3 regions of the Pseudomonas sp. Eth.TT006 genome follow, and region 2 is predicted to be linked to each of the others. Evidence: predicted binding sites of a transcription regulator. Region 2 holds the regulator's gene; each other region holds the start of a gene.

Region 1 (9,944 bases), on a different contig from region 2:
TTGCACCAGGTAGACAAAGTTTTCATCGGGGAAATGGATGACGCGCTTGAGCAACTTGCCGAACACGGCTTTGTCGCCTTGCTGCGGTTCCTCGGAGTCAGTGCCGAGGAAACGCTGACTCAATTCTTCGAGTGCTGTTTTCAACGCTTCGAGCTGGCGACGCGCAGGCGCGCGCTCTTCTTCGGTCGCGGCACTCCACGGGATCACATCGCCGTCGATGCCGCTGTACCAGTCGATCTGATTGCCGAGTTCATCGCTTTGAGGAATGGCCAGGTGATCGACCAACTCGGGGTTCTTGCGGCGAATCGCTTCGCGCAATTGCAGGGCCGCCCGGTAAACGGGTTGGCCTGTTTCGCCCAAGGCAGTGAATGACCCGCTCTTACCGCTGCGTAGTAGTGCCCCGCGCATCCATACTCCATATGTTCCGTTGCGCAAATGACAGGCGGAAATGCCTGTGCCTTGCTCCTGCATTTAGCTGGCGACCTTAATGTCATTATGATGTCGCCGTCAATCAGCCGATAGGCCAAAACCGCATGAGGCTAGCCTAACCACGCGAAGCTCGCTCGGGATTATTTTGCCATTCACCAAAGAGCGGTTTGGATACAGGTTTTTTGCGCTTGCTGAAACGATTCATCAGCGCTATAAAATCTCTACAACTCCAATAAAAGGCAGCCTCATGACTTCGCTCAAAATCGCCGTTGCGCTCGCCACCCTGGCGGCGGCCACCCAGGCCATGGCTTGGGATTACGTCCTGCTCGACAGCGACAAATCCGCGCAGAACTGGTCCGTTACCAGTGAGCAGCTGGGCGTCAAATCCGACAAAGCGTTTTCCGTGACCCTGCGCACTCTGCATGGTGGTCGGCAGGAGGGCGTAAGCATCGTCGACATCGATAACGGCACCATGAAGCTCTCGGTGGTGCCGACCCGTGGCATGAATGTGTTGCAGGCCTCTGTCGGCGACGTACGCATGGGCTGGGATTCGCCGGTCAAGGAAGTGGTCAATCCGGCCTTTATCGAACTCAATGGCCGTGGCGGATTGGGCTGGCTGGAAGGCTTCAATGAGCTGGTGACCCGCTGCGGCTACGAATGGGTCGGCCATCCGGGTATGGACAATGGTGAGTTGCTGACCCTGCACGGGCGCGCCGCGAACATTCCGGCGAGCAAGGTCACCCTGCACATCGACGAAAAACCACCCTATGCCATCAGCCTGCGGGGCGAGCTGAAAGAGCAGGCGTTCAAGAAAGTCGATTTCTCGGTGGCCACCGAACTGGTCACCGTGCCTGGCAGCACCGCGTTCGCGCTGAACGATACGTTGACCAACAATGGCGACTATCCGAAGGAATATCAGGCGCTGTATCACAGCAACTTCAGTACACCGTTTCTTGAGCAAGGCGCCCGTTTCATCGCGCCGGTCAAACAGGTGTCGCCCTTCAACGACAAGGCCAGGGCTGAACTGGCCGACTGGCAGACCTACCGCGCGCCGACCAAGGATTACGATGAAACGGTTTATAACGTCGTGCCCTACGCGGATGCCCAAGGTCAGACGCTGACTGTTCTGCACAACAAGGCGGGCAGCCTCGGCGTTTCCGTCGGCTTCAATACCCAGCAGTTGCCGGTGTTTTCGCTGTGGAAAAATACCGATACCCAAGGGCAGGGCTATGTGACGGGTCTGGAGCCGGGCACCAGCTTTTCCTACAACCGCCGCTATCAGCGGCCGTTGAACCTGGTACCGACCATTGCGCCAAAGGCCAGTCAACAATTCCAGATCAGCTACAGCCTGCTGGCAAACAAGGGCGCTGTGGATAACGCGTTGAAGCGCGTGACCGAGATTCAGGCCGGACGCGAAACCGAAGTGCGGCAGGCGCCGTTGGTGGATCTGACCGAGCATTAAGGCGTCGCCGGGCGGTATTGCAGCGCCTCGGCCAGATGCTCGCGCTTGATTGCGCCGACTTGCTCAAGGTCGGCCAGGGTGCGTGCGACCTTGAGCAGCCGGTGTGCTGAACGTAGCGACAGCGTCAGGCGCTCACAGGCTGACTCCAGCCACTGCTCATCGGCTGTGGATAACTGGCAGTGCCGCTTCAGTCCGGACAGATCGAGACACGCATTGGCGCAACGCTGACGCTTTTGCTGGCGCTCCCGCGCCTCGGCCACCACGACTGCGGCGCTGGCACTGTCCTCGCCCGGTTTCGCTGCCGGATTCAGCGCGGTCGCCTCCCGCGCTACTGTCAGGTGCAGATCGATGCGGTCGAGCAAAGGCCCCGACAACTTGTTGCGATAGCGCTGGACCATGTCCGGTGTGCATGAACACTTGCCGCTCGGCTCGCCAAGATAGCCACAGGGACACGGATTCATCGCCGCTACTAATTGAAAGCGCGCCGGAAAGCGCACGCGATCCTTGGCGCGGGCGATCACGATGTGCCCGGATTCCAGCGGCTCGCGCAGGACCTCAAGCACCTTGCGATCAAACTCCGGCAGTTCATCGAGAAACAGCACGCCATGGTGGGCGAGGGTGATTTCGCCGGGTTGCGGTTTCGAGCTGCCACCGACCAGAGCCGGCCCTGATGCCGAGTGGTGCGGCTGGCGAAACGGACGTTGCGGCCAATGCGTCAGCGGCACGCCACTGGCGACCGATTGAATCGCCGCCACTTCCAGGGCTTCGCATTCGGACAGCGGCGGCAGCAGCCCCGGCAGGCGACTCGCCAGCAAGGTCTTGCCGGTTCCCGGTGGCCCGCTGAACAAGAGGTTGTGCGCGCCCGCTGCCGCAATCAGCAACGCCCGTTTCGCGGCCATCTGTCCCTGGACTTCATTGAGATCGGGATAAGGTTTCGCCGCATGGATCAGCCCGTCCGACACATATGGCTCGACCGGCGTGTGACCGTTGAAATGCGCCACCGCCTCCAGCAGATGATCCACCGCAAACACCTTAAGTCCGGAGGCCAGGCACGCCTCCTCGGCATTCGCCCGCGGTACCACCAGCGCCCGTCCGGCCTTGCGCGCCGCCAGTGCTGCCGGCAACACCCCGCGCACCGGGCGCACCGCCCCGGACAACGCCAGTTCACCCAGACATTCCACCTCGTCCAGCGTCAGACACGGCACCTGCACACTCGCCGACAGAATCCCCAAGGCAATCGCCAGATCAAACCGCCCGCCATCCTTGGGCAGATCCGCCGGCGCCAGATTCAAGGTGATCCGCCGCGCCGGAAACTGCAGTCCGGAATTGATGATCGCGCTGCGCACCCGATCCTTGCTCTCCTTCACCGCCGCTTCCGGCAGGCCGACCATGGTCAGTGACGGCAGACCGTTGGCGAGATGGACTTCGACGGTGACGGCGGGGGCTTCGACGCCAATCTGGGCGCGACTGTGGACGATGGAGAGGGACATGGTCGTTCCTTGAGCTGAATCGGGGAGCCGCTTCCTGCGGGTTTTTGAAGGGTAGTCTGGGGAGAGAGCGTTGGTCGGACAGTTTTAAGGGCTAACTTTCACTGGATGTTGCTGAAGGCACTAATCCTCAGGCATAAAAAAACCGCCTGTCAGGCGGTCATTTTTGCGGTACTCAGGTTCCACCACCGGCGAGCCAACCATCGGGCTCCATTTCCTTGCCATAGGTCGCGGCTATTTTCAGAAAATGCCGCTGGCTGGCTGAAACTCTGTCCGGTAAACCGAGTGTCTCGGTACCTGGTTTGGAAACCCGTGCCGGTTGGGTTTTCTGCTTCTTCTGCTTCATAAACACCTCACGTGCCTGGATGTTTGATTCGATCTTATTGGTCGTCCAATGGAAAGACAAGGCGACCGGTTGTATCAAAATAAAATCCCAGCGTCTGATAGTAAGGGATGGCGCCTGAGTCTGGCTCTTGTACTTCGATTTGCGTGCACCCCAGCTTCCGGGCGTAGAACTCTGTTGTCAGCAATGCCATCGGAGCGATCCAGCCCCGCAAGGTATTTGTCTTGCAGGTGTGTCCCTGCAAAAGGACGATTTTCATGCAGATCGTGCTTCTTCGCGGCGTTGCGTAGCACAGTCCGCACAGTTCTTCTTCGTACCAGAACGCCAAGTCCAGCCCTTTTGCATCTTTGGTCTTCCAGTCCAAAACAGCGTCCCAGGGATACCCAACGGGGCCGGTCCACTGGTGGAACGCGTTGATTGCTACTGGAGTTATCGGATCGATCCTGAGTGATAGAGCATCAACTCCAGCTGCCAGAGCTTCTGGGTCCATGGACATTGTTTGATGTGCAAGTTTGCGCGATTCAGATTTGAGTGTCTGATTTCGAAGCTCGGTACCTTTGCCTTTTCTTCGCATCGTCTTGTTCTGTCGGGATCAATATGCAGACGATATCGAAGACATTGATGCTTACGTAATCAGACGTAGGGGACGGTCATCGTAGGACTGTGCTTGCGTTAGTGAAGGACGTTGGAGATGACCAGTTCATGGTGTGAGAGGGTGGAGAGGCAATACTTTATGTCGGCATGGATGAGGGTTTTGCGGTGCTCTTGATCGTAAATGAGCTTTGACTCCTGAGCGGTACTGAAGGATCCTCCCGCTCAAGGACTGCAACTGCGCATTCGTCGGGACTGGGCACCAGTAAAAGCTCCCCCGCATTTTTGGCAGCAGAGAAAGCTGGTTTCTCTGAAGTAGTGACGACGGGCTAGCCTGTCGGATTCTGAACCCACGGCCGTAAAGCCAGGAGCTAAAGAATCGCTGCGACTATTCCTTCGAACAAAAAAAGGCGTCCTATGGACGCCTTTTTTATTTTTCACTCAGGATTTTCTACCGGCCAGCGCGCCGCTTGGCTCAAGCGCTGGCCCACATGTAACAGCAACTTCAATAAATCGCCGTTGGTTGGCTGACATATCCCCAGCCAAACGGAGTGCTTCGAGGTGCAAATCAACAATCTGAAATAGCTTTTCCTTCCTCTTCTTGTCCTTCACAGATACCTCCCTCTTGATGGGCGTATTTCATTTGCCAATGTAATGACATGCCTAAGGGCTGCGTAATTAGGCGCAGACGCTGATGTTTGTAGGGCCATGCCCTAATAGTTGTAGGACGCCGGCGAAAGGGGGGGGGGTGAAGGTCTTGTATCCGGGAGTCGGATGCTCCAGTTTGGCCAATCAATACAGCCTCTGGAGGCGAAAAATGGACCGCAATGGTATGCGCGCGATTCATCCGGGCGAGGTTCTGTATAAGGAATTCATGGAGCCGTTGGGCATGACTGTCATGGATCTGGCCACGCCCACGAACTGGCACGAAAGCGAGATCGAAAAGCTTGTGAAATGCCAGTTGATGATCTGCGCAGATCTGGCAATCAGACTTGCTGTTCATCTCAAGACTACGCCTGAGTTCTGGATGAATCTTCAGTCGACTTATGAATTGCGCAGGGCTCAAAGCAGGCGTGCGGGCTTTTAGCGATGAAGCGTGTAGGACGTTTACCGGGATGAAAGGCTGGAGATCAAAAGATCGCAGCCTTCGGCAGCTCCTACAGAGGGCGCGGATTATTCAGCGGGCGGCGTCAGCCTGGCTTCGAGCTCGGCGACTTTGGCTTCGAGGCTTTCGAGGCGGGCGCGGGTGCGGGCCAGGACGACCATCTGGCTGTCGAATTCTTCGCGGCTGACCAGGTCGAGTTTGCTGAAGGCACTCTGCAGCAGCATCTTGAACTGGCTTTCGATTTCGGCTTTCGGCAGCGGGGTGTCGCCGCTGAAGAGGCGGGAGGCGGTGCCGCTCAGGGCGTCGAGGAAGTCTTTGGGCGCGAGCATGGAAGGTGTCCTGTAAACAGTGGCCGGCAGTGTATCACGCAGTGTCTATAGTCATTGTTGCAGGCACCGATGCACGCTTTTCGCGCAGATGGACGCACAGTGGCGCACCGTTGTTGTGCGTAACCGTCGGTCGATTTTCGCGCCAGTGCCTGCGGTAGCGGCCAAAGGATTGAAATCAGGGGAATTTGGCGAGATGGCAAGCTTTCTGCTTAGTCGGTAGTGACCCATGCACTGATGCAGTCGCTGTGACGAATGCAGTGCGGCAGACGGAGCGGGAGTTTCGTCAGCAGCGGTTAGCTGGCGTCAGTCGGGCAGGTAAGGCCGACGATGCGTTACAAAGCCAGGCACTGCGCTTAGACTTGAGTCGGGTTTGTTTTCCTGGGGCAAGTCCACCAATTCGGGAGAGAGTTTCATGAAGCTAGTCACTGCCATCATCAAGCCGTTCAAGTTGGACGACGTGCGCGAGTCGCTGTCCGAAATCGGCGTGCAGGGCATTACCGTTACTGAAGTCAAAGGCTTCGGCCGGCAGAAGGGTCACACCGAGCTGTATCGCGGCGCGGAATATGTGGTCGATTTTCTGCCCAAGGTGAAAATCGACGTGGCCATCGACGACAAGGATCTGGATCGGGTTATCGAAGCGATAACCAAGGCGGCCAACACCGGCAAGATCGGTGACGGCAAGATCTTCGTGGTCAATCTGGAACAGGCGATTCGCATCCGTACCGGCGAAACCGATACCGACGCGATCTAAGCGCCGCCACAAACCCAACGCCCCAGGAGAAAACAATATGACTCTGCGTAAATTCGCAGGGCTAGGCGCCCTGTTGTCCATCGTAATGCCCGGCCTGGCCATGGCGGCAGATCCGGTGGCGCCTCCAGTCCTCAATTCCGGCGATACCGCCTGGATGCTGACCTCCACAGCCCTCGTGCTGTTCATGACCATTCCCGGCCTCGCGCTGTTCTACGGCGGCATGGTGCGGTCGAAAAACATTCTTTCCGTGATGATGCAGTGCTTCGCCATTACCGGTCTGATCAGCGTGTTGTGGGTCATTTATGGCTACAGCATCGCGTTCGACACCACCGGCATGGAGCAGGGCGTCGTCAACTTCAACTCCTTCGTCGGCGGCATGGGCAAGGCGTTCCTGGCCGGTGTCACCCCGGCGAGCCTGACCGGCCCGGCCGCGTTGTTCCCTGAGGCGGTGTTCGTCACCTTCCAGATGACCTTCGCGATCATCACCCCGGCGCTGATCGTCGGCGCGTTCGCCGAACGCATGAAGTTCTCCGCAATGCTGATTTTCATGGGCGTGTGGTTCACCCTCGTCTATGCACCGATCGCGCACATGGTCTGGTCCGGTAACGGCGGCCTGCTGTGGGACTGGGGCGTGCTCGACTTCGCCGGCGGCACCGTGGTGCATATCAACGCCGGTATCGCCGGTCTGGTAGCGTGCCTGGTACTGGGCAAGCGCAAAGGCTTCCCGACCACTCCGATGGCGCCGCACAACCTCGGTTACACCCTGATGGGCGCAGCGATGCTGTGGGTCGGCTGGTTCGGCTTCAACGCCGGTTCCGCCGCTGCCGCCAACGGCACCGCCGGCATGGCGATGCTGGTCACCCAGATTGCAACCGCGGCTGCCGCGCTGGGCTGGATGTTTGCCGAGTGGATCACCCACGGCAAACCAAGCGCACTGGGCATTGCCTCGGGTGTGGTTGCCGGTCTGGTGGCAATTACTCCGGCTGCCGGCACCGTGGGCCCGATGGGCGCACTGGTGATCGGTCTGGCGGCGGGCGTGGTGTGCTTCTTCTGCGCCACCACCCTGAAACGCAAGCTCGGTTACGACGACTCCCTTGACGCCTTTGGCGTGCACGGTATCGGCGGTATTCTCGGCGCGATCCTGACCGGTGTGTTCGCTGCGCCGTCGCTGGGTGGCTTCGGCACCGTGACCGACATCGCTTCGCAAGTGTGGATTCAGTGCAAAGGCGTCGGCTTCACGGTGATCTACACCGCGGTCGTCACCTTCATCATCCTCAAGGTACTGGATGCCGTGATGGGTCTGCGTGTGACCGAGGAAGAAGAGTCGGTTGGCCTGGACCTGGCACAACACAACGAACGCGGCTACAACCTGTAAGTACGCGTATCAAAAAAACTTGCCCGGCTTGCCGGGCATTTTTTTGTCCGGGATTTGTCATTGAAAGGCGGGCTGAAAGGTTTTTTCCTACGGCTTTGGCCGTGTTTTCGATTCGCTTTTTTCTGCGGCCAATGGCTTACATCATCGCGGGAATATTAGGCTCTTTGTTTTTTCCCAGAGCGCGCTAGAATGCGCCCCGAACGTGCGGAGAACTGTATGTGGCAACAGACTCTGATAACCCTGCGGGCACGGCCCCGGGGCTTTCATCTGGTAACGGACGAGTTACTCGCCGGCCTGCCTGAACTCAAGGCGTGCCGGATCGGTCTGTTGCATTTGTGGCTGCAGCATACCTCGGCGTCGTTGACCATCAACGAGAACGCCGATCCGGCGGTCCGTCGCGACTTCGAACGATTTTTCAATCGTCTGATCCCACAAGGAGCAGACGGCTATGAGCATAACGACGAAGGCCTGGACGACCTCCCGGCGCATTTCAAGGCCAGCGTGCTGGGCTGCCAGATCAGTTTGCCGGTAGCGGCGGGACGGCTGGCACTGGGCACCTGGCAAGGCGTTTATCTGGGCGAGCACCGTGATCATGGCGGTGCCCGTAAAGTCCTCGCCACCTTGTACGGTGAAGGGGCGTAAACCGCTGATCATCAGCGGTTACCGATTTTTTTCCGGCGACTTTCGACAGTCGCCAAAGCTGGTCTATAACTAATCTGCTTTTCGCAAGTCATGAGGTAGAACATGAGCGACGATGATCTGGAAAACGACGACCTCGAAGTAGGCGACGAAGACGAGGCCGAGGAAGGCCTGGAAGCAGCAGCGGAAGACGTTGCTGAAGACGATGGCGGTGACGATACGCCGGCCCCGGCTGCCAAAGGCAAAGCCAAGGCTGCGGTGTCGGTAGACGAGTTGCCAAGCATCGAAGCCAAGAACAAGGAGCGTGACGCCCTGGCCAAGGCCATGGAAGAATTCCTTGCGCGCGGTGGCAAGGTGCAGGAAGTGGAGGCCAACGTGGTCGCCGATCCGCCCAAGAAGCCGGACAACAAGTACGGCAGCCGCCCTATCTGAGGCGTGCCACTTGCTTGCTGAAAAAGCCCGCCGTCGCTGCGGGCTTTTTCATGCCTGGAATAAACATCTGAAGGCGATGCGGACCTTGTGGGAGCTGGCTTGCCAGCGATGGCGGCCTGCCAGACAACATTGATGCTGGATGTGCTGGCCTCATCGCTGGCAAGCCAGCTCCCACAGGGAATGATGTAAATTCAGGATGAGAGTCGGGAATTCCAATTCGCCAGTACCGCTGGCAGATCCGTGAGGCTACGAATCTCGGCGTCCGGCAGACGATCCGCCTCCCAGGCCTTGCCCGCCGGGTTGAACCAGATCGCCCGCATCCCGGCCTGCTGCGCCCCGGCAATGTCATCACCTGGATGATCACCAATGTGCACCGCCCGGTCAGCGCTCACGCCACCACGCTGTAACGCCTCGTGAAACAGCCGCGCATCCGGTTTCGCAATGCCGATGTCCTCGGCGCACAAAGCGAATTTGAAGTAGTCCGCCAGGCCCAGGCGACGCACATCGGCATTGCCATTGGTGACCACGCCCAGGGCGTAATGGTTGGCGAGAATCTCCAGCACGGGCTCGACTTCAGGGAACACTTCGATTTGATGCCGCGCATGCAGAAACACTTCAAAACCCTTGTCTGCCAGGTCGGTTGCTTCGCCATGGGCGTATCCAGCGTCCTTCATCGCGTGAAACAACACTCGCCGACGCAGAGCGCTGATGCGATGTTTCAACCCCGGTTCATTGGCCAGCACCCGCTCGCGAATCGCCCACAGATGCTCTACCGGTACAGTGCCGAGGTTCGGCGCATGTTCGCTCAGCCATTCGCGCAGTACCGCTTCGGCGCTGACAATCACCGGGGCGGTGTCCCACAGGGTGTCGTCGAGGTCGAAGGTGATCAACTGGATGTTCATGAATCGTCGCCTTTGCTGCGTTTGGCCCGTGGGTGGGCGCTGTCGTAGACCGCCGCCAGGTGCTGGAAGTCCAGATGGGTGTAGATCTGCGTGGTCTTG
Region 2 (9,944 bases):
GCCACCGGTAATAATCAATTTATCCATAAGAATCTCGACGCCCTTGGGCTCAGGTGCGCTCGGCCCAGGCCGCGCTGCTGAAAAATTTCATAGTGACCGCGTGGATGCTGCCATCGGCGATCCATGGGTTCAAATGGGCATAGATGCTCTGCTGACGCTTGACCGGGCTTAACGCTGCCAGTTCATCGCTAATCACGTTCAGCTGAAAGTTGCAGCCTTCGCCTTCAACTTCCACCTGCGTTCCTGGCAACTTCCCTTCAAGGAAGCTCTTCACTTCTACGGCCTGCATGCTCAACCTCAATCGGCGCCCTGTGCGCACGGGTCGGACATCATACAAAAAAGCCCCGCGCCTGCGAACCCCGCATTGGCAGGACTCTGACGGGGGGCTTCTTCATAGATGCGGGTTCAGGGGTGCGCCAGCAACTCGGTCAGTTCACTGACCTGAGCGATTTCGCGCATGTCTTCCGGCATCGCACGGATGCTGACGGCCTTGCCGGCCGCCTGGGCATCGCGCATGAAGCACAGCAGCAGGGACAAGCCGACGCTGCTGGACTTCTTGACTGCCGAGCAATCGATCACCAGCGATGCCGCCTTGCTGGACTTGATCAGCGCCTGGCCTTCCTTGCGCAGGTCGGGACCTGTGCGGTAGTCCAGCACGCCGCTGAGCAGTAGCTCGTCGACATCACTCATACGAACTGCCGCCTCGTTCATTGCGCTGGCTTCTCGGTGGACGCCTTGGCCTTTTCGACCTCGCCAGCCCAATTGTTAATCGTCTTGTCCAGGTTATTGCCATTGCGCTGCATCGCATCGGCGAACTGGTCACGGAACAGCTTGCCGATGTTGATGCCGTTGATGATCACGTTGCGCAGCTTCCACTCGCCGTTGATCTTCTCCAGCGTGTACTGCACAGGATAGACCGCGCCGTTGTTGCCCTTGACGGTCATGCCGACGCTGGTGCGATCGCCCGACTCGTCCTTGGCCGGATCAACGGTGATGCCCTGATTGTTGTACTCGAGCAAGGCGTTGCCGTAGAACTGAAACAAGCCGCGCTTGAAGTTCTCTTGGAAAGTCTGCATCTGCGCAGGCGTAGCCTTGCGCGAATACTTCACGGTCATGATGCTTTTGGAAATGCCTTCGGCATCCACCACCGGACCGACGATGTTGTTCAGCGCCGCGTAAAAGTCCTGCGGATCCTGCTTGTATTTCTCTTTATTGGCCGACAGGTCAGCCAGCATCCGGTTGGTGGTGTCCTGAATCAGATCGTGCGCCGACTGTCCGGGCGCAGCGTTGGCCAGCATCGGCAGTGCCGCAAGCAACACCAACAGGCCACGTCGCAAGGTAGAGATCATTCAAAAGCTCCTCATTTGGCGTCTTTGCTAACGGTATTGAGCAGGAATTTACCGATCAGGTCTTCCAGTACCAGAGACGACTGCGTGTCGTGGATGGTTCCGCCATCCTTCAGGCGGGTGTCTTCCCCGCCCACGCTGATACCGATGTACTTCTCGCCCAGCAGGCCAGCGGTCAGGATAGACGCTGTGGAGTCGGTCGGCAGGTTGTCGACCTTTTTATCCACTTGCAGGGTGACCCGACCGGTGAAGCTGTCGCGATCCAGATCGATGGCCGTGACCTTGCCGATGGTCACGCCGGCCATGGTCACTTTGGCTCTGACAGTCAAACCGGCGATGTTGTCGAAATAGGCATACAGCTTATAGGTGTCGGTGGTCGAAGTCGGAGACAGGCCGCTGACTCGCAGAGCCAGCAGCAACAAAGCCAGGATCCCTGCCAGCAGGAACAGGCCGACACCGATTTCCAGGGTGCGGTTTTGCATCAGAAATCTCCAAACATCAAAGCGGTCAGAATAAAGTCCAGGCCCAGTACCGCCAGCGAGGCGAATACCACGGTCTTGGTGGTGGCGCGACTGATGCCCTCGGAAGTGGGCTCACAGTCATAGCCTTGAAATACGGCGATCCAGGTCACGACAAAGGCGAAAACGATACTCTTGATCACGCCGTTGAGCACATCGCTGCTGAAGTTCACGCTGTTCTGCATGTTGGCCCAGTACGAGCCGTCATACACGCCAAGCCAGTCGACAGCCACCCACGAACCGCCCCAGATCCCCACCACGCTGAAAATCATCGCCAGCACCGGCAGGGAAATGAAACCGGCCCACAGGCGCGGGGCAATGATGTACTTGAGCGGATCGACGCCGATCATTTCCAGGCTGGAAAGCTGTTCGGTGGACTTCATGTTGCCGATTTCGGCGGTCAGCGCCGAACCGGCACGCCCGGCAAACAGCAGCGCAGTGACCACCGGCCCCAGTTCGCGCAGCAAGGTCAGGGCGACCATCTGCCCCACCGCCTGCTCCGAACCGTAGCTCGACAAGATACTGAAGCCCTGCAGCGCCAGCACCATGCCGATGAAAATCCCCGACACGACGATGATCACCAGCGACATCACGCCAACCGAATGCAGCTGTTTGACCAGCAGGCCAAACCCGCCGCTGATGCCGCCGCGACCGAGCAAGGCGTGAAACAGGAACAACGTCGCGCGGCCGAACACCGCCACGGCGTCGATCGCCGCCTCGCCGAAGCGGCGCACGCGCTCTATCAATGAAATTCTGCGCATCAGCGCTTCCCCAGAAGATCTGCGCGGTAATCCGTCGCTGGAAAATGGTACGGCACCGGGCCATCGGGGTTGCCGGTCATGAACTGGCGAATACGCGGTTCATCCGAGTTCATCAACTCATCCGGCGTGCCCTGCCCCAAGACCTGACCATCGCCTACTACATAGATGTAGTCAGCAATGCTCGCGGTCTCGGCCAGATCGTGGGAAACCACGATGCTGGTGATGCCCAGCGCATCGTTGAGCAGACGGATCAGGCGGACCAGCACACCCATGGCGATCGGGTCCTGACCGACAAACGGCTCGTCATACATGAGAATCTGCGGGTCGAGCGCAATCGCCCGAGCCAGGGCGACGCGACGCTTCATGCCGCCCGAAAGCTCGTCGGGCATCAATTCGATTGCGCCCCGCAGACCGACCGCCTGCAATTTGAGCAGGACGATGTCGCGGATCATTTCGTCCGGCAACTGGGTATGAACACGCAGGGGGAAAGCGACGTTCTCGAAGACATCGAGATCGGTAAACAGCGCGCCGCTCTGAAACAGCACGCCCATGTGCTTTCGCGCATCGAACAGATCGCTGCGCGACAGCGCCGGCAGGTTCTGACCGTTGACCCAGACTTCCCCGCTGGAAGGACGCAATTGCGCCCCCATCAAGCGCAGCAGTGTGGTTTTGCCACACCCGGAAGGCCCCATGATGCCGGTGACCTTGCCGCGCGGGATGCGAATATCGACGTTATTGAAAATGCTGCGCGCACCGCGCTTGAAGGAGACTCCCTTCAGCTCGACCGCGTAGGCGTTATCGGCACTCATCTAAACTCCTTGCGATGCAGCCTCTCACTCGGACGCCTGGCTTTCCTTGAAAAGCACGTACTCCCGGGCGGGCCGAACTGGCGGCGAACTATATCACTGCAAACGCCAAGCGCCCAAGGCCCCTGCCCTCTTGTGTTCAGCGATATGACAGGCCCGCCAGCACTTTTTCAGGCTTTTGGTGACGAGGAATGACAAAGCACGACGAACTTGCGTGAGGCTTTGCAACATAACCGCTATAATCGCCGCCTTTTCATCGGGCTATACGATTTCTGACATGAGCCAAACCAGCGACCTGATTCAATCGGCACAACGCACCATCCGCCTCGAAGTGGAAGCCGTACAAGGCTTGTTGCCCCATATCGACGCCGATTTCGTACGCGCTTGCGAGATGATTCTGGCCAGCAAAGGCCGTGTGGTTGTAGTCGGCATGGGCAAGTCCGGGCACGTTGGCAACAAGATTGCCGCGACCCTGGCCAGCACCGGCACCCCGGCGTTTTTCGTGCATCCGGCCGAAGCCAGTCATGGCGACATGGGCATGATCACCCGCGACGACGTGATCCTCGCCCTGTCCAACTCCGGCTCGACCAACGAAATCGTCACCCTGCTGCCGCTGATCAAACGCCTGGGCATCCAGTTGATCAGCGTAACCGGCAATCCGCAGTCACCGTTGGCCAAGGCCGCCGAAGTCAACCTCAATGTGCATGTCGAGCACGAAGCCTGCCCGCTGAATCTGGCGCCGACGTCTTCTACTACCGCGGCGCTGGTGATGGGCGATGCCCTCGCCGTAGCACTGCTGGAAGCCCGTGGCTTCACTGCTGAAGATTTTGCTTTCTCCCATCCGGGCGGTGCACTGGGTCGACGCCTGCTGCTGAAAGTCGAGAACGTCATGCACGCCGGCCAAGAGCTGCCGCAAGTGCAACGTGGCACCCTGCTCAAGGACGCGCTCATGGAAATGACCCGCAAGGGCCTGGGCATGACCGCTATTATTGAAGCCGACGGCAAACTGGCCGGGATCTTCACCGACGGCGACCTGCGCCGCACGCTGGACCGCAGCATCGACATCCGCAGCGCCACCATCGACCAGGTCATGACCGCGCACGGCAAAACCGCACGCCCCGAGATGCTCGCCGCCGAAGCGCTGAAAATCATGGAAGACCACCGAATCAACGCACTGGTTGTCGTGGACGAAGAAGACCGCCCGATCGGCGCCTTCAACCTTTCCGATCTGCTGCGTGCAGGAGTGATGTAATGACCACCGATCTGCTGCAGCGCGGCAAAGCGATCAAACTCGCGGTATTCGACGTCGACGGCGTCCTCACCGACGGGCGTCTGTACTTCCTTGAAGACGGCAGCGAATTCAAGACCTTCAACACCCTCGACGGCCAGGGCATCAAGATGCTGATGAATGCTGGCGTCGAAACTGCGATCATCAGCGGCCGCAAGACCCCGGTGGTCGAGCGGCGGGCGAAGAACCTCGGGATCCCACACCTGTTTCAGGGGCGCGAGGACAAATTGGTGGTTCTGGACGGCCTTCTGGCGCAACTGGGCCTAAGCTATGAACAGGTCGCCTACCTCGGTGACGATTTGCCAGACCTGCCGGTGATCCGCCGCGTGGGTCTGGGCATGGCCGTCGCCAACGCTGCCGATTTCGTCCGTGAACACGCCCATGGCGTGACCCGGGCCCGTGGTGGCGAAGGCGCCGCCCGCGAATTCTGCGAATTGATCCTGCGCGCCCAGGGCCGCCTTGATGCGGCCAACGCCGCGTACCTGTGAGCCAAATCATGTTTAGCAAAAAATTTCGCAACTTCCTGCTGTTCGGCTGTATCGCGGCGATGTTCGCGGCCGTCGGCTACTGGAACATCAGTCCGGAACGTTTCCTCGACAAACCTGCGGTCAAGGTCGAAGACACGGCCATCGACTGGTACGCCACCAACACCCATACCCTGCAGTACCTTCCGGACGGCAAGCTGCAGTACGAGATGACCTCGGACAAGGCCGAGCACCTGAAGGCGACGGACGTGACCCTGGTCACCAAGCCCGACCTGAACATGTTCCGCGGTACCGAATTCCCGTGGCACGTGACCAGCGAGCGCGGTGAAGTCAATCCGGACGGCACTCAGGTCGAACTGATCGACTCGGTACGCATCAAGCGCACCGATGAAAAGAACCGCGACACCCTGATCACCAGCACACGCATGACGGTGTTCCCTCAGCAGCAATATGCGCAGACCGAGCAACCCGTTAGAATCGACGGCGCTGGCGGTGTATCGACTGGCGTGGGAATGAAGGCGTATTTGAAGGACAGCAGGATACACCTGCAATCGAACGTAAGAGGACAGTATGAGGCTCGTTAAAACCCTCCCTATTTTGCTCAGTCTGGGCGCAGCACTGGGAAGCGTGAGCGCCTGGGCTCTGCCGAACGATCAGCAGCAACCTATCCGCATTCAGGCCGACGACGCCCAGCTGGACGACAAGAATGGCGTTGCCACTTATAAGGGCGACGTGATCATCACTCAGGGCTCGATGATCGTTAAAGGCAACACGGTGACCATCACCCGCACCCCGACCGGCGACATTGATGTCGTGACCTCGGTCGGCAACCTGGCTTACTTCGAGCAGTTGCAGACCCAGGGTGACACCAAGCCAGTACAGGGCTGGGGCGTGACGATCCAGTACCACGCCGCACAAAACCGCGTCGTGCTGATCGACAAGGCCAAGGTTGTCGACAAGGACAACAACACCACTCAGGGCGAGAAAATCGTCTATGACACGGTGAAGAAACTGGCGAGCGCCGGTCGCGCCACCGGCAGCAAGGTCACCGAAGCGCGTCCGCGTATCGACATGGTGATCCAGCCGAAGAAGAAAACCGAAGGGAATCCTCAGTAATGGCAACCCTGAAAGCCCAGCACCTGGCCAAGGCCTATAAAAGCCGCCAGGTCGTGCGTGACGTCAGCCTGTCGATCGACAGCGGCCAGATCGTCGGCCTGCTTGGCCCGAACGGCGCCGGCAAGACCACCTGCTTCTATATGATCGTCGGTCTGGTGCAGGCCGATCAGGGCCGCGTACTGATCGACGACCTGGACGTCAGCCACCAGCCGATGCACGGCCGCGCCAAGGCCGGGATCGGCTATCTGCCGCAAGAAGCGTCGATCTTCCGCAAACTGTCGGTGGCCGACAACATCATGGCCATCCTCGAGACCCGCGCGGAACTCGACAAGGCCGGTCGTCGCAAGGAACTGGAAAGCCTGCTGCAGGAATTCCACATCAGCCACATCCGCGACAACCTGGGCATGAGCCTGTCTGGTGGTGAGCGCCGCCGGGTGGAAATCGCTCGCGCCCTGGCCACCGCACCGAAATTCATCCTGCTCGACGAACCGTTCGCCGGTGTCGACCCGATCTCGGTCGGCGACATCAAGCAGATCATCCACCACCTCAAGGCCAAGGGCATCGGTGTACTGATCACCGACCACAACGTTCGTGAGACGCTGGATATCTGTGAAACCGCGTACATCGTCAACGACGGTCAATTGATCGCCGAAGGTGATGCTGCGACCATCCTTGCCAACGATCTGGTGAAGGAAGTGTATCTGGGCCACGAGTTCCGTCTCTGAACCCAGAGCGCATTCGGCCTGCCCTGCGGGCGCTGTCATGCTGAAGCTGTTTTTTACGCTTTTATTGTTACGGCGCTCTAGGCAAACACGACAGTTTCAGGCATATAATTTGCTTAAGTTTGGCGCTCCGGCGCCCTGTAGTGGATGGCGCATGCGCGCCGGCGAATAAGGTGTTAAGCCCCTGCCATGAAACCATCGCTAGTCTTGAGAATGGGCCAGCAGCTGACGATGACACCGCAGCTGCAACAGGCCATCCGCCTGCTCCAATTGTCCACACTGGACCTGCAACAGGAAATCCAGGAGGCCCTGGAATCCAATCCGATGCTCGAACGCCAGGAAGACGGCGACGACTTCGACAATTCCGATCCTCTGGCCGACAACGCCGAGCAAAAACCCAATACCGAGATTCAGGAACCGTCCTATCAGGAAACTGCCGCGCCTACGGTGGATAACCTGGAAGATGGTGAATGGAACGAGCGCATCCCCAACGAGTTGCCCGTCGATACCGCCTGGGAAGACGTCTACCAGACCAGCGCCAGTAGCCTGCCCAGCAGCGATGACGACGAGTGGGACTTCACCACCCGCACCTCCGCCGGGGAAAGCCTGCAAAGCCATCTGCTGTGGCAACTGAACCTGGCGCCGATGTCTGACACCGATCGCCTGATCGCCGTGACCCTGATCGATTGCATCAACAATCAGGGCTACCTCGACGAAACCCTCGAAGAAATTCTCGACGCCTTTGATCCGGAGCTCGACATCGAGCTGGACGAGATCGAGGCCGTCCTGCACCGCATCCAGCAATTCGAACCGGCCGGCATCGGCGCGCGCAACCTCGGCGAATGCCTGCTGCTGCAGCTGCGTCAATTGCCGGTCAAGACCCCTTGGCTGAACGAGGCCAAGCGTCTGGTCAGCGATTACATCGACCTGCTCGGCAGCCGCGACTACAGCCAGCTGATGCGGCGCATGAAGCTCAAGGAAGATGAACTGCGCCAGGTCATCGAACTGGTGCAGAGCCTCAATCCACGCCCCGGTTCACAGATCGAGTCGAGCGAAGCCGAATACGTCGTGCCTGACGTCATCGTGCGCAAGGACAACGAGCGCTGGCTGGTCGAGTTGAACCAGGAATCGGTGCCACGCCTGCGGGTCAACGCCCAGTACGCCGGCTTCGTGCGCCGCGCCGACACCAGCGCCGACAACACCTTCATGCGCAATCAGCTGCAGGAGGCGCGCTGGTTCATCAAGAGCCTGCAAAGCCGCAACGAAACACTGATGAAAGTCGCCACCCAGATCGTCGAGCACCAGCGCGGCTTCCTGGAGTACGGTGACGAAGCGATGAAACCGCTGGTCCTGCACGACATCGCCGAAGCGGTCGGCATGCACGAGTCGACGATTTCCCGGGTCACCACGCAGAAATTCATGCATACCCCGCGCGGTATTTATGAACTGAAATACTTTTTCTCCAGCCACGTCAGCACCTCCGAAGGCGGCGAATGCTCGTCCACGGCGATCCGCGCGATCATCAAAAAACTGGTGGCGGCGGAAAATCAGAAAAAGCCATTGAGCGACAGCAAGATCGCTGGTTTACTGGAGGCACAAGGCATTCAGGTGGCTCGCCGCACCGTCGCCAAGTACCGCGAATCCCTCGGGATCGCGCCTTCGAGCGAACGCAAGCGGTTGATGTAAGCCACGTTACAGCGTTCCAGTGGCAGGCTATCCGGCCTGCCGCTTTATGCACTGGCAACGAAGGAGAAGCTGTATGCAAGTCAACATCAGTGGACACCAACTGGAAGTGACCCCACCTCTGCGTTCCTACATCGAGGAAAAACTCCAGCGACTGGAGCGCCATTTCGACAAGATCACCAACGTGCAGGTCACGATGTGTGTCGAAAAGCTCAAGCAGAAAATTGAAGCCACCTTGCATATACCCGGCAGCGAAGTGGTCGCCAACGCAGAAGATACCGACATGTACGCTGCGATCGACTCATTGACCGACAAGCTGGATCGCCAACTCAAAAAGCATAAGGAAAAGACCCAGAGCCTCCTCCAGGGCGCAACCGGTCGTTAACACCCCCAACCCATGATTCGACTTGAAAGTATCCTGACCCCCGGCCGTTCCTTGGTGAACGTGCCGGGCGGCAGTAAAAAGAAAGCCCTCGAACAGATTGCCAACCTGATCGCCCGCGAAGTGCCGGATCTGGAGATGCAGGATGTCTTCGAAGCGCTGATCGCCCGTGAGAAACTCGGCTCCACCGGTTTCGGCAACGGCATCGCCATTCCCCACTGTCGCCTCAAGGGTTGCCAGTCGCCCATCAGCGCGCTGATGCACCTTGAAGCCCCTATCGATTTCGACGCCATCGACGGCGCTCCCGTTGACCTGCTGTTTGTATTGCTGGTCCCGGAAGCCGCGACCGATGCGCACCTGGAGTTGCTGCGCCAGATCGCCAGCATGCTGGATCGCAAGGATGTGCGCGATAAATTGCGCAGTGCTTCGAGCAACGAAGCCTTGTACCAGGTTGTAGTGGACGAGCAAAACGGGCAGTAATCATGCGTTTGATCATCGTCAGTGGCCGATCCGGCTCAGGTAAAAGTACGGCACTGGATGTCCTTGAGGACAGTGGTTACTACTGCATCGACAACCTGCCTGCCGGCCTGTTGCCGGAGCTGGCCGAACGCGCCTTGGTCCACACTGAACTGGCCCAGCCGCTGGTCGCCGTTTCGATCGATGCGCGCAACCTGCCGAGCCATCTGTCGCGCTTCCCCGAGCTATTGGAAGAAGTGCGCGGCCGCCACATCCAGTGCGACGTGCTCTATCTGGATGCGGATGACGAAACCCTGCTCAAGCGCTTCTCGGAAACCCGTCGACGCCACCCGTTAAGCACCGCCAACCGCTCGCTGGCCG
Region 3 (9,944 bases), on a different contig from region 2:
ATGGCAAGCCGCAGATTCGTGCCGCCATGAGCCAAAAGGCCGGACGCACCTCCGTGCCGCAGATCTGGATCGGCGAAAAGCACATCGGCGGTTGTGATGATTTGTATGCCCTGGAGCGCGCCGGCAAGCTCGACGCGCTGCTCAAGGCCTGAACGGCTGCACCCACGTACAGCACTCCCTAAAAGACCCAAGATCGATAAGGATCTGAGATGACTGACCAACAGAACACTGCAGCCAGCGAAGAAGAAACCGCACCGCAATTCTCCTTGCAGCGCATCTACGTACGCGACCTGTCCTTCGAAGCCCCGAAAAGCCCGGCGATCTTCCGCCAGCAGTGGGAGCCGACCGTCGGTCTGGACCTGAACACTCGTCAGAAAGAACTGGAAGGCGATTTCTACGAAGTGGTGCTGACCCTGTCCGTCACCGTGAAAAACGGCGAAGAAGTGGCCTTCATCGCTGAAGTGCAACAGGCCGGTATCTTCCTGATCAAGAACCTGGACGCGGCTTCGATGAGCCACACTCTGGGTGCGTTCTGCCCGAACATCCTGTTCCCGTACGCGCGCGAAACTCTGGACAGCCTGGTGACCCGTGGTTCGTTCCCGGCCCTGATGCTGGCGCCGGTGAACTTCGACGCTCTGTACGCGCAAGAGCTGCAGCGCATGCAGGAAAGCGGCGAAACGCCAACCGTTCAGTAACAATCCGAGCGTTGACGCAAGTCCAATGTGGGAGCGGGCTTGCTCGCGAAAGCGGAGTGTCAGGCGACAGCAATGTCCTCTGATACGACGCCTTCGCGAGCAAGCCCGCTCCCACATTTGTTATGCGGTATTACTTGAAGTCGTTCTGCCGCCACGCTTCGTACACGGCCACCGCCACGGTGTTGGACAGGTTCAGGCTGCGGCAGCCTTCGCGCATCGGCAGGCGCAGGCGCTGTTCCGTCGGCAGGGTGTCCAGCACCTCGGGCGGCAGGCCACGGCTTTCCGGGCCGAAGATGAACGCATCGCCGGGTACGAACGCCGCGTCGTGAAACGGCCGCGAGCCCTTGGTGGTAAACGCGAACAGGCGCGGGTTGCCCAGGCTCTCAAGGCAACTGGCGAGGTCGGCGTGGCGCTGCAATGTGGCATATTCGTGGTAGTCGAGACCGGCCCGGCGCAAGCGCTTGTCGTCCATCTCGAAACCCAGCGGTTCGATCAAATGCAGGTGGCAGCCGCTGTTGGCGCACAGCCTGATAACGTTGCCGGTGTTCGGCGGAATTTCTGGTTGAAAAAGGATGACGTGAAACATGCACGGCTCCGAAGGTAAAGATGACGCGCATTCTACGCCGCAAGCGGACCCGCGTTCGAAACTATTCCCGCGGGTGATCGGTTCGCTGGCGATTGTCGGTCTGATGGTCGGTTTGATGATCGGCCGTCTGACCACGCCGGACCCGAGCGTGCTGCAGCAGGTCGATGTGACGGATGACGGTCTGGTGGTCTGGTTCAATAACGAGCCGAAGCTGCACGGCGAGGTCATCGACGGCACGGTGGCCCTGCTGTTTCAGGCTGAAGGCCGTGCGCAGAAAGGCCAGCTCAAGCTCAACGGCAAGGACGTGAACTGGCGAACGCGAGTGAGTGATGGTGGGTTGTTGCTGACGGTGCTGGCCGCGCGGCCACTGCAGGGGGACTGGGCCGGCAGCGAAGTCGATGACCGCTGGCGGCTGGAGATCCATCTCCGGGAGCAATAAAAGCGGGAATCCCCGGCCTGCCTGTACCAGGGTTCCCAAAACGGGGTGGACTTCGCTGAGCGCGTCGGTCCGGTGTAAAGAGGGAACCCCCGGCCTGCCTGTACCAAGGATCCCAAAAGGGTGGGTTCAGCGCATTGCGGTCTGGACCCGATGTAAAGAAGGGGAATCCCCGGCCTGCCTGTACCAAGGCCCCCAAAACGGTTGGTGAATCGAATCACCTGTAAACGTTATTGCAGGGGGCGTGCCAGTTTTTAGTATCTGGAAACAGAAAAATCTTTATATGCGCGAAAGCCCCGTAATCCGGGGCTTTCGTTATTTTTGAAGGGTGAGCTTTTAATGTTTTGAGGTGGTCTTTCGCAAGATTGGCAATGCCCGATCGCAGGTCATCGTGCATCCATGCGGTGCACGGAGGACCCAATGTGGGAGCGGGCTTGCTCGCGAAAGCATCGTGTCAGTCACCCTATGTTTCAATGACCCAGCGCATTCGCGAGCAAGCCCGCTCCCACAGGGATTTCGGGTGCTCGCCTGTTATGTGTTAACCCTCTTCCCCCTCGTCATCATCCCCGCCGTCCACTTTCATGCCCAGTTCCTTGATCTTGCGCGTCAGGGTGTTGCGTCCCCAGCCGAGCAATACCGCCGCATCACGACGGCGCCCGGCTGTGTGCTTCAGCGCGGTTTCGATCATGATCCGCTCGAACGCTGGCACCGCGCTGTCGAGCAGGCTCGATTGGCCGCGGGCCAGGGCCTGATCGGCCCACTGGCGCAGCGCCTGTTCCCAGTTGGTCACCGGTGCCGAATCCTGCGGCAGGCTCAGCAACTCCGGTGGCAGGTCGCTGATGTGCACTTCGCGGCCGGAGGCCATGACGGTGATCCAGCGGCAGGTGTTCTCCAGCTGCCGCACGTTGCCCGGCCATGGCAGATTTTTCAGGTATTCCTCGGTCTCGCTCTTCAGCAGCTTCGGTTCCACCGCCAGTTCCTGCGCAGCGCGGCTGAGGAAGTGCTTGGCCAGGGTCGGAATGTCTTCGCGACGGTCCGACAGGCGCGGGATGTGGATGCGGATCACGTTGAGGCGATGGAACAAGTCCTCACGGAATTTCCCGGCGTGCACCAGGGTTTCCAGATTCTGGTGGGTGGCAGCGATGATCCGCACGTCAACCTTGACCGGCACGTGCCCGCCCACGCGATAGAACTCGCCGTCGGCCAGGACCCGCAGCAAACGGGTCTGGGTATCGGCCGGCATGTCGCCGATTTCATCGAGGAACAGCGTGCCGCCGTCGGCCTGTTCGAAACGTCCCCGGCGCAGGTTGGCGGCGCCGGTGAACGCGCCTTTTTCGTGGCCGAACAGTTCGGACTCCATCAGATCCTTGGGGATTGCCGCCATGTTCAGCGCAATGAACGGCGAGGCGGCGCGCGGGCTGTGGCGGTGCAAGGCGTGAGCCACCAGCTCTTTACCGGTACCGGATTCGCCGTTGATCAGCACGGTGATGTTGGAGTGACTCAAGCGGCCGATGGCGCGAAACACTTCCTGCATCGCCGGCGCTTCGCCGATGATTTCCGGGGTGCGGGTCAGTGCCGGCACCACTTCCAGGCCTTGCTGTTCCTGCGCATGCTGATTGGCGCGCTTGACCAGCGATACCGCCTCGTCAACGTCGAACGGCTTGGGCAGGTACTCGAACGCGCCGCCCTGATAGGAGGCGACAGCGCTGTCCAGATCGGAGTGCGCGGTCATGATGATCACCGGCAACCGTGGGTGCTGCTCGCGAATCCGTGCCAGCAGATCGAGGCCGCTGGCGCCCGGCATGCGAATATCGGAAATGATCACATCAGGCTGCTGACGGGCCAGACGACTCATCACGCCATCGGCGCTGTCGAAGCTCTGCGTGGTCATGCCTTCCTGCTGCAAGGCCTTTTCCAGAACCCAACGGATAGAACGGTCGTCATCGACGATCCACACGGTTTCACTACGGCTCATGTCGATGTGGCTCCTTGTTCCAGTGGCAGAAAGATCGAGAACGTGGTGTGGCCTGGATGGCTGTCACACTCGATCAGGCCCTGGTGCTGGCTGATGATGTTCTGGGTGATGGCCAGGCCCAGCCCGGTACCGTCCGGGCGGCCGCTGACCATGGGAAAGAAAATGGTTTCCTGCAGCTCCGCCGGAATCCCGGGACCGTTGTCGATGATCTCGATCTTGGTCACCAGTCGATGACGGACGTGGCCGATGGTGAACTGGCGCATGGTCCGGCTGCGCAGGCTGATGCGACCCAGGCGCAACTCGTTCTGGCTGCTGATCGCCTGCATCGCGTTGCGCACGATGTTCAGCACGGCCTGAATCATTTGTTCGCGGTCGATCAGTACGTCGGGAATGCTCGGGTCATAATCGCGCACCAGGGTGATGCAGCCCTGGCTTTCCGCTTCGACCAATTGGCAGACGCGTTCGAGTACCTCGTGAACGTTGCACAGGGCCAGCGACGGCAATTTGTTCGAGCCGAGCATGCGGTCCACCAGATTGCGCAGGCGGTCGGCCTCTTCGATGATCACGTTGGTGTAGTCGCGCAGGCTGTCTTCCGGCAGTTCGCGGGCCAGCAGTTGTGCGGCGCCACGGATGCCGCCCAGCGGATTCTTGATCTCGTGGGCGAGGCCGCGCACCAGCATCTTGCTGGTTTCCTGCTTGGACAGTTGCGCCTCTTCCTTGGTGATGCGCAGCAGGCGATCACGCGGGTGCACTTCCAGCAGGAGCATGGTCGCGCCATTGCTGAGGATCGGCGTCACTGCGTAGTCGACGGTCAGGGTCTGGCCGGTGAGGGCGGTGAGCATCGCTTCGCGCTTGGTGAACGGGTGCGCCTGTTCCACCGCCTGGCGCAACGAGTTGAGCGCCTCGGTGGATTCGGTGAACAGCTCGCTGATGAACTGTCCGTGACTGCGCTGACCGCTGATGGCCAGCAGCATTTCCGCCGCCGGGTTCATGTACTCAAGGCGCAGTTCGGCGTCGAGCAGAATGGTGGCGGTGGTCAGGTTGTCGAGCAGCAAACGGTGGATTGCGTCGCTAATAGTCATCGGAGCCTCTTTTGGGGGCGGGAGCGTGCGCAAGAAGCAGGCGTCGTTAAACGGAAAATGCAAAAACCAAACCAAGGCTCCGAAAAGAAGCGTTCGTCCCCTGAAACAGGCGTTTGACGCTCGTTTGCGTGGCGTTTGGCCGGGCGTTACGGGTACTTTCGAACCAAAATGGGTTGGAATGTGAGTACTGTGCAGTGAGTTGCACCAATATAGTGCGCAAAGCTGAACGACGTTAGAAGAAACGCAAGAAGGGATTTTTTGGCTCGGGCGGTTTGTCTTTCAGCGGGCATTCCGGACGCACGCCGTAGTCCTCACTGACGCACGGCTTGACCTGACGTTTCTGCGCCAGCGAAATGCGTAGCATGTGGAACGGCTGGTTGGCGGTACGCTCGACGGTGCGACCCTGCTCATCGAGGATTTCCACCGACAGGTTGTGGCTGCCACGGTCGATATTGCTCAGCGGGAACACCGGGCTCAGGCCCGGCTCGCCAATGGCCTGACCGTCCAGCAGCAGGCGATAGCGATGACCGGGTTGCAGACCCGGTTCGCTGGTGACGCTGACGATCAGTTCGCCGGCGCTGCTGCGCAGGGTCGCATCCGGCTCGGGGATCAGAATGCGCAGCATGTCGTAGTGGAACGGCGGTTGTTCCGGAGATTTTTGTGCCGTGCGGATTGATGCGGCGGCCGTCGGATTGGCCGACATGCGATTGCTGGTCGCGATCGGCACACGCTTGGCGTTGCCACGGGGTTGATCGGTGTAGACGCGATTGCCCTGCGCATCGACATAGGTGAAAACCTCAGCCGAGACGGGCAGGGCCAGCAGGTACAGGAGCAGCCAGAGACTTCTCATGGCGTGTGCACCCGCTGCACGGTGAACACCACGGTCGGGCTTTGCTGGATGAGCGTTTCGCCGTCGATCACCTGCACCGCAAGACGATGCTCACCGCGATCGACATTCACCAGTTGCAGGATTGGTACGTTGCTTGGTTGGCCGTAGGGCGCGTCGTCCAGCAGGAGTCTTAATTGTTGCGGTGGCCGCAGGCGCGGCTTGATCAATACGGTGACGGTGAAGGTGCCGTTGTTGGCGCGCAGCGCTTCTTCGTCGGGCAGGCCGGTCAGTTCCAGCACCTCATAAGCGCTGTGCGCGGCTGGGCGATTGTCCGTACTGGGCGCGGGTGCACTCGGCGCCTGTGTTTCGACGCTGTTGAGCGGCGGCAGCTCCAGCGGCTGCGCCTCCACGCCGTCCGGTGAGTGATCGCTGTAGACCGTGTTGCCGTTGCCGTCGGTGTACTTGTAGATCTGCGCGGCGGCGGGCAGGGCGATCAGCAGCAAAATGTAGAGGAAGGTGCGACCCATGAAATCGACCGGAATTGAAAGCGATGGGTTGCAGCATAGGACAGGTGTGACGGTTGACCCAACCCGGAACATATCCGGAGATCATTCAGACGCCAGAATTCCCTGTGGGAGCGGGCTTGCTCGCGAAGGCGTCGTGTCAGCCAATATTTCCGTCAATGACCCAGCGCCTTCGCGAGCAAGCCCGCTCCCACAGGGTCGTGCGGCGCCAACGAAATCAGGCAATAAAAAAGGCCTCCCGAAGGAGGCCTCTTTGTGTCACGCCGCGTAGCGCGGCGCTAGCGGATCAGCAGCTGTAGTACAGCTCATATTCCAGTGGGTGTACGAAGGTGCGAACCTTGATTTCTTCTTCGGATTTCAGCGCGATGTAAGCGTCGATGAAGTCGTCGGAGAACACGCCGCCCTTGGTCAGGAACGCGCGGCCCTTGTCCAGCTCTTCCAGGGCTTCTTTCAGGCTGCCGCAAACCTGTGGGATCTCTTTCGCCTCTTCAGGCGGCAGGTCGTACAGGTTTTTGTCAGCGGCATCGCCTGGGTGGATCTTGTTCTGGATACCGTCCAGACCGGCCATCAGCAGTGCTGCGAAAGCCAGGTACGGGTTGGCTGCCGGATCCGGGAAGCGTGCTTCGATACGACGGCCGCGTGGGCTGTTGACGTAAGGAATACGGATCGAGGCGGAGCGGTTGCGCGCCGAGTAGGCCAGCATCACTGGCGCTTCGAAACCTGGCACCAGACGCTTGTAGGAGTTGGTGGCCGGGTTGGTGAAGCCGTTCAGGGCCTTACCGTGTTTGATGATACCGCCGATGAAGTACAGGGCGGTTTCGGACAGGCCGGCATAGCCTTCGCCAGCGAAGGTGTTCTTGCCGTCTTTGGCGATGGACATGTGCACGTGCATGCCCGAACCGTTGTCGCCGTACAGTGGCTTCGGCATGAAGGTCGCGGTGCGGCCATAAGCGTCGGCAACGTTGTGGACAACGTATTTCAGCGTCTGAACTTCGTCAGCTTTTTTCACCAGGGTGTTGAACTTGACACCGATTTCATTCTGACCGGCAGTCGCCACTTCGTGGTGGTGAACTTCAACGGTCTGGCCCATTTCTTCCAGGGCGTTGCACATGGCAGTACGGATTTCGTGGTCGTGGTCGAACGGCGGAACCGGGAAGTAGCCGCCTTTGATCCCAGGACGGTGGCCTTTGTTGCCGCCTTCGATGTCCTGGTCGGACATCCACGAACCTTGTTCGGAGTAGATCTTGAACATCGAGCCGGAGATGTCCGACTTGAACTTCACTTCGTCGAAGATGAAGAATTCTGGCTCTGGACCGGCGAACACGGTGTCACCGATACCGGTGGTCTTCAGGTATTCCTCGGCGCGGTGGGCGATGGCGCGCGGGTCGCGATCGTAACCTTGCATGGTCGAAGGTTCGATGATGTCGCAGACCAGGATCAGGGTTGGGTCTTCGGTGAACGGATCGAGAACGGCAGTCTCGTCGTCCGGCAGCAGGATCATGTCGGAGGCTTCGATGCCTTTCCAGCCAGCGATGGAGGAGCCGTCGAACATCTTGCCGACTTCGAAGAAGTCGTCTTCCAGCGCATCGCGAGCCGGCATGGTCACGTGGTGCTGAGTGCCTTTGGTGTCCGTGAAGCGCAGATCAATCCACTTGACGTCATGATCTTTGATGAGTTGAACCGACTTCGACATAGTGTCCTCCGGGTGGCTTAGGGCTTGGTAGTGGATGCCCTTAATATGGGTGATGCCGGCGCAGATACTCTGCCAAGGCAACCTGCCTCACAAGGGAGCAAATTGCATGCCAGTGCCCCACCATGGGTTTTTTGCCCCAAATTCACGCTTGTAGCGGTGCAAAGCGCAATAAAGGGGACAATCTCGCCCCTTAATGTAGCGTGCGATTCTGAAATTGACCCGTTTTGGTGCGTGCAAAACCTTCTGTATATTAACTGGTTAAACCTTGAGCAATTTCCGCTATAATCCGCGCCCCCCTTTTTCGGCTGGCCCTGCGCGCGCTGTTTTCATGAAACTAATCGTAAAAGTCTTCCCCGAGATCACCATCAAAAGCCGCCCTGTCCGGATGCGTTTCATCCGCCAGCTGGCCAAGAACATCCGCGCCGTGCTCCGCGATCTGGACCCGGCCGTGGTGGTGAACGGCGTGTGGGACAATCTCGAGCTGGAAACCCGCGTGACCGACCCCAAAGCCTTGAAAGAGATGGGTGAGCGCCTCACGTGTACGCCTGGCGTCGCGCATTTTCTGCAGATCGACGAGTACCCGCTGGGTGACTTCGACGACATCACCGAGAAGTGCAAACAGCACTACGGCGACGTACTGGCCGGGAAGATTTTTTCGGTGCGCTGCAAGCGTGCAGGCAAGCACCCGTTCAGTTCGATGGACGTCGAAAAATACGTCGGCAGCAAGCTGCGTCGTGAGTGCGGGGCGGCCGGAATCGACCTGAAAGCGCCGGAAATCGAAGTTCGCATCGAAGTTCGCGACCAACGGTTGTTTGTCATCCACAGCCAGCACAACGGCATCGGCGGTTACCCGCTCGGCGCCCTGGAGCAGACGCTGGTCCTGATGTCCGGCGGCTTTGACTCGACGGTCGCGGCCTACCAGATCATGCGTCGCGGGCTGATGGCGCATTTCTGCTTCTTCAATCTCGGCGGGCGTGCCCACGAACTGGGCGTGATGGAAGTCGCGCATTTCATCTGGAAGAAGTACGGCAGCTCGCAACGCGTGCTATTTGTCAGTGTTCCGTTCGAAGAAGTGTTGGGCGAAATTCTCGGCAAGGTCGATAACAGTCATATGGGCGTTGTGTTGAAGCGTATGATGTTGCGCGCGTCTTCCGCCATTGCCGAGCGCCTGCATATAGATGCACTGGTGACCGGCGAAGCGATATCTCAGGTGTCGAGCCAGACCTTGCCGAACCTGTCGGTGATCGACTGCGTGACCGACAAGCTGGTGCTGCGCCCGCTGATCGTCGCGCACAAGCAGGACATCATCGACACGGCCAACGAGATCGGCACCGCCGATTTCGCCCGGCACATGCCGGAATACTGCGGGGTCATTTCGGTCAATCCGAAGACCGCCGCCAAACGCCACCGCGTTGAGCACGAAGAGAAAGAATTCGACATGGCGGTCCTCGAGCGTGCGCTCGAAAACGCCAAACTGGTGCCGATCGATCGGGTGATCGACGAATTGGGCCAGGATTTGCAGATTGAAGAAGTCGGCGAAGCGCTGGCCGGTCAGATCGTCATCGACATCCGTCACCCGGATGCGGCCGAGGATGACCCGCTGGAACTCGCCGGCGTAGAAGTACAGACGATGCCGTTCTACGCAGTGAACGCTCGTTTCAAGGAGCTGGATCCGACTCGCCAGTACCTGCTGTATTGCGACAAAGGCGTGATGAGTCGCCTGCATGCTCACCATTTGCTCAGTGAGGGGCATGCCAATGTGCGCGTTTATCGACCGAGCTAAGTGCCCGGGGCTGTTTGCCTGTGGCCTGCGTCACCGGCCCCCCGACACCGCCGTCAAGCTGTAACGGCCATGCCGGACACTACTGTTAATCGCTGCCAAGACTTGTCAGCAAACCGAATCCTCTGATCGAGATACACAAGTGATCGAAAATCTACGTAACATCGCCATCATTGCCCACGTTGACCATGGTAAGACCACCCTGGTAGACAAACTCCTGCGTCAATCCGGCACTCTGGAGCGCAACGAGCTCAACGACGAGCGCGTGATGGACTCCAACGACCAGGAAAAAGAGCGCGGTATCACCATTCTGGCGAAAAACACCGCCATCAACTGGAACGGCT

What was found. The regulator sigma-54, encoded in region 2, starts transcription at its own class of promoters, with help from an activator protein. The targets are predictions, from matches to a motif close to ANTGGCATNNANNTTGCTNT.
Positions count from the first base shown of each region.
Region 1: a site for sigma-54 is predicted at 5,939-5,958, ahead of glnK (P-II family nitrogen regulator). Genes of this name have one in related genera too.
Region 3: a site for sigma-54 is predicted at 7,915-7,934, ahead of glnA (glutamate--ammonia ligase). Genes of this name have one in related genera too.

Region 1 is NZ_JBTJEN010000001.1:374,632-384,575, forward strand. Features, by position in the region: gene ACXR0M_RS01710 (SrfA family protein) at 1-408, opposite strand, end outside; gene ACXR0M_RS01715 (aldose 1-epimerase family protein) at 677-1,891, shown strand; gene ACXR0M_RS01720 (YifB family Mg chelatase-like AAA ATPase) at 1,888-3,381, opposite strand; gene ACXR0M_RS01725 (hypothetical protein) at 3,554-3,724, opposite strand; gene ACXR0M_RS01730 (N-acetyltransferase) at 3,759-4,211, opposite strand; gene ACXR0M_RS01735 (hypothetical protein) at 4,754-4,924, opposite strand; gene ACXR0M_RS01740 (HigA family addiction module antitoxin) at 5,130-5,399, shown strand; gene ACXR0M_RS01745 (accessory factor UbiK family protein) at 5,486-5,746, opposite strand; gene glnK (P-II family nitrogen regulator) at 6,159-6,497, shown strand; gene ACXR0M_RS01755 (ammonium transporter) at 6,535-7,872, shown strand; gene ACXR0M_RS01760 (secondary thiamine-phosphate synthase enzyme YjbQ) at 8,089-8,514, shown strand; gene sutA (transcriptional regulator SutA) at 8,617-8,943, shown strand; gene ACXR0M_RS01770 (HAD family hydrolase) at 9,135-9,845, opposite strand; gene xerC (tyrosine recombinase XerC) at 9,842-9,944, opposite strand, start outside.
Region 2 is NZ_JBTJEN010000002.1:193,634-203,577, reverse strand. Features, by position in the region: gene murA (UDP-N-acetylglucosamine 1-carboxyvinyltransferase) at 1-27, opposite strand, end outside; gene ACXR0M_RS04085 (BolA family protein) at 50-289, opposite strand; gene ACXR0M_RS04080 (STAS domain-containing protein) at 406-711, opposite strand; gene ACXR0M_RS04075 (MlaC/ttg2D family ABC transporter substrate-binding protein) at 708-1,349, opposite strand; gene mlaD (outer membrane lipid asymmetry maintenance protein MlaD) at 1,361-1,828, opposite strand; gene mlaE (lipid asymmetry maintenance ABC transporter permease subunit MlaE) at 1,828-2,625, opposite strand; gene ACXR0M_RS04060 (ATP-binding cassette domain-containing protein) at 2,625-3,434, opposite strand; gene ACXR0M_RS04055 (KpsF/GutQ family sugar-phosphate isomerase) at 3,709-4,683, shown strand; gene ACXR0M_RS04050 (KdsC family phosphatase) at 4,683-5,207, shown strand; gene lptC (LPS export ABC transporter periplasmic protein LptC) at 5,216-5,788, shown strand; gene lptA (lipopolysaccharide transport periplasmic protein LptA) at 5,775-6,320, shown strand; gene lptB (LPS export ABC transporter ATP-binding protein) at 6,320-7,045, shown strand; gene ACXR0M_RS04030 (RNA polymerase factor sigma-54) at 7,232-8,728, shown strand; gene hpf (ribosome hibernation-promoting factor, HPF/YfiA family) at 8,802-9,110, shown strand; gene ptsN (PTS IIA-like nitrogen regulatory protein PtsN) at 9,123-9,587, shown strand; gene rapZ (RNase adapter RapZ) at 9,590-9,944, shown strand, end outside.
Region 3 is NZ_JBTJEN010000005.1:240,850-250,793, forward strand. Features, by position in the region: gene grxC (glutaredoxin 3) at 1-152, shown strand, start outside; gene secB (protein-export chaperone SecB) at 210-695, shown strand; gene ACXR0M_RS10670 (tRNA (cytidine(34)-2'-O)-methyltransferase) at 826-1,281, opposite strand; gene ACXR0M_RS10675 (hypothetical protein) at 1,280-1,720, shown strand; gene ntrC (nitrogen regulation protein NR(I)) at 2,256-3,692, opposite strand; gene glnL (nitrogen regulation protein NR(II)) at 3,689-4,774, opposite strand; gene ACXR0M_RS10690 (DUF4124 domain-containing protein) at 5,007-5,624, opposite strand; gene ACXR0M_RS10695 (DUF4124 domain-containing protein) at 5,621-6,130, opposite strand; gene glnA (glutamate--ammonia ligase) at 6,414-7,820, opposite strand; gene thiI (tRNA uracil 4-sulfurtransferase ThiI) at 8,149-9,603, shown strand; gene typA (translational GTPase TypA) at 9,743-9,944, shown strand, end outside.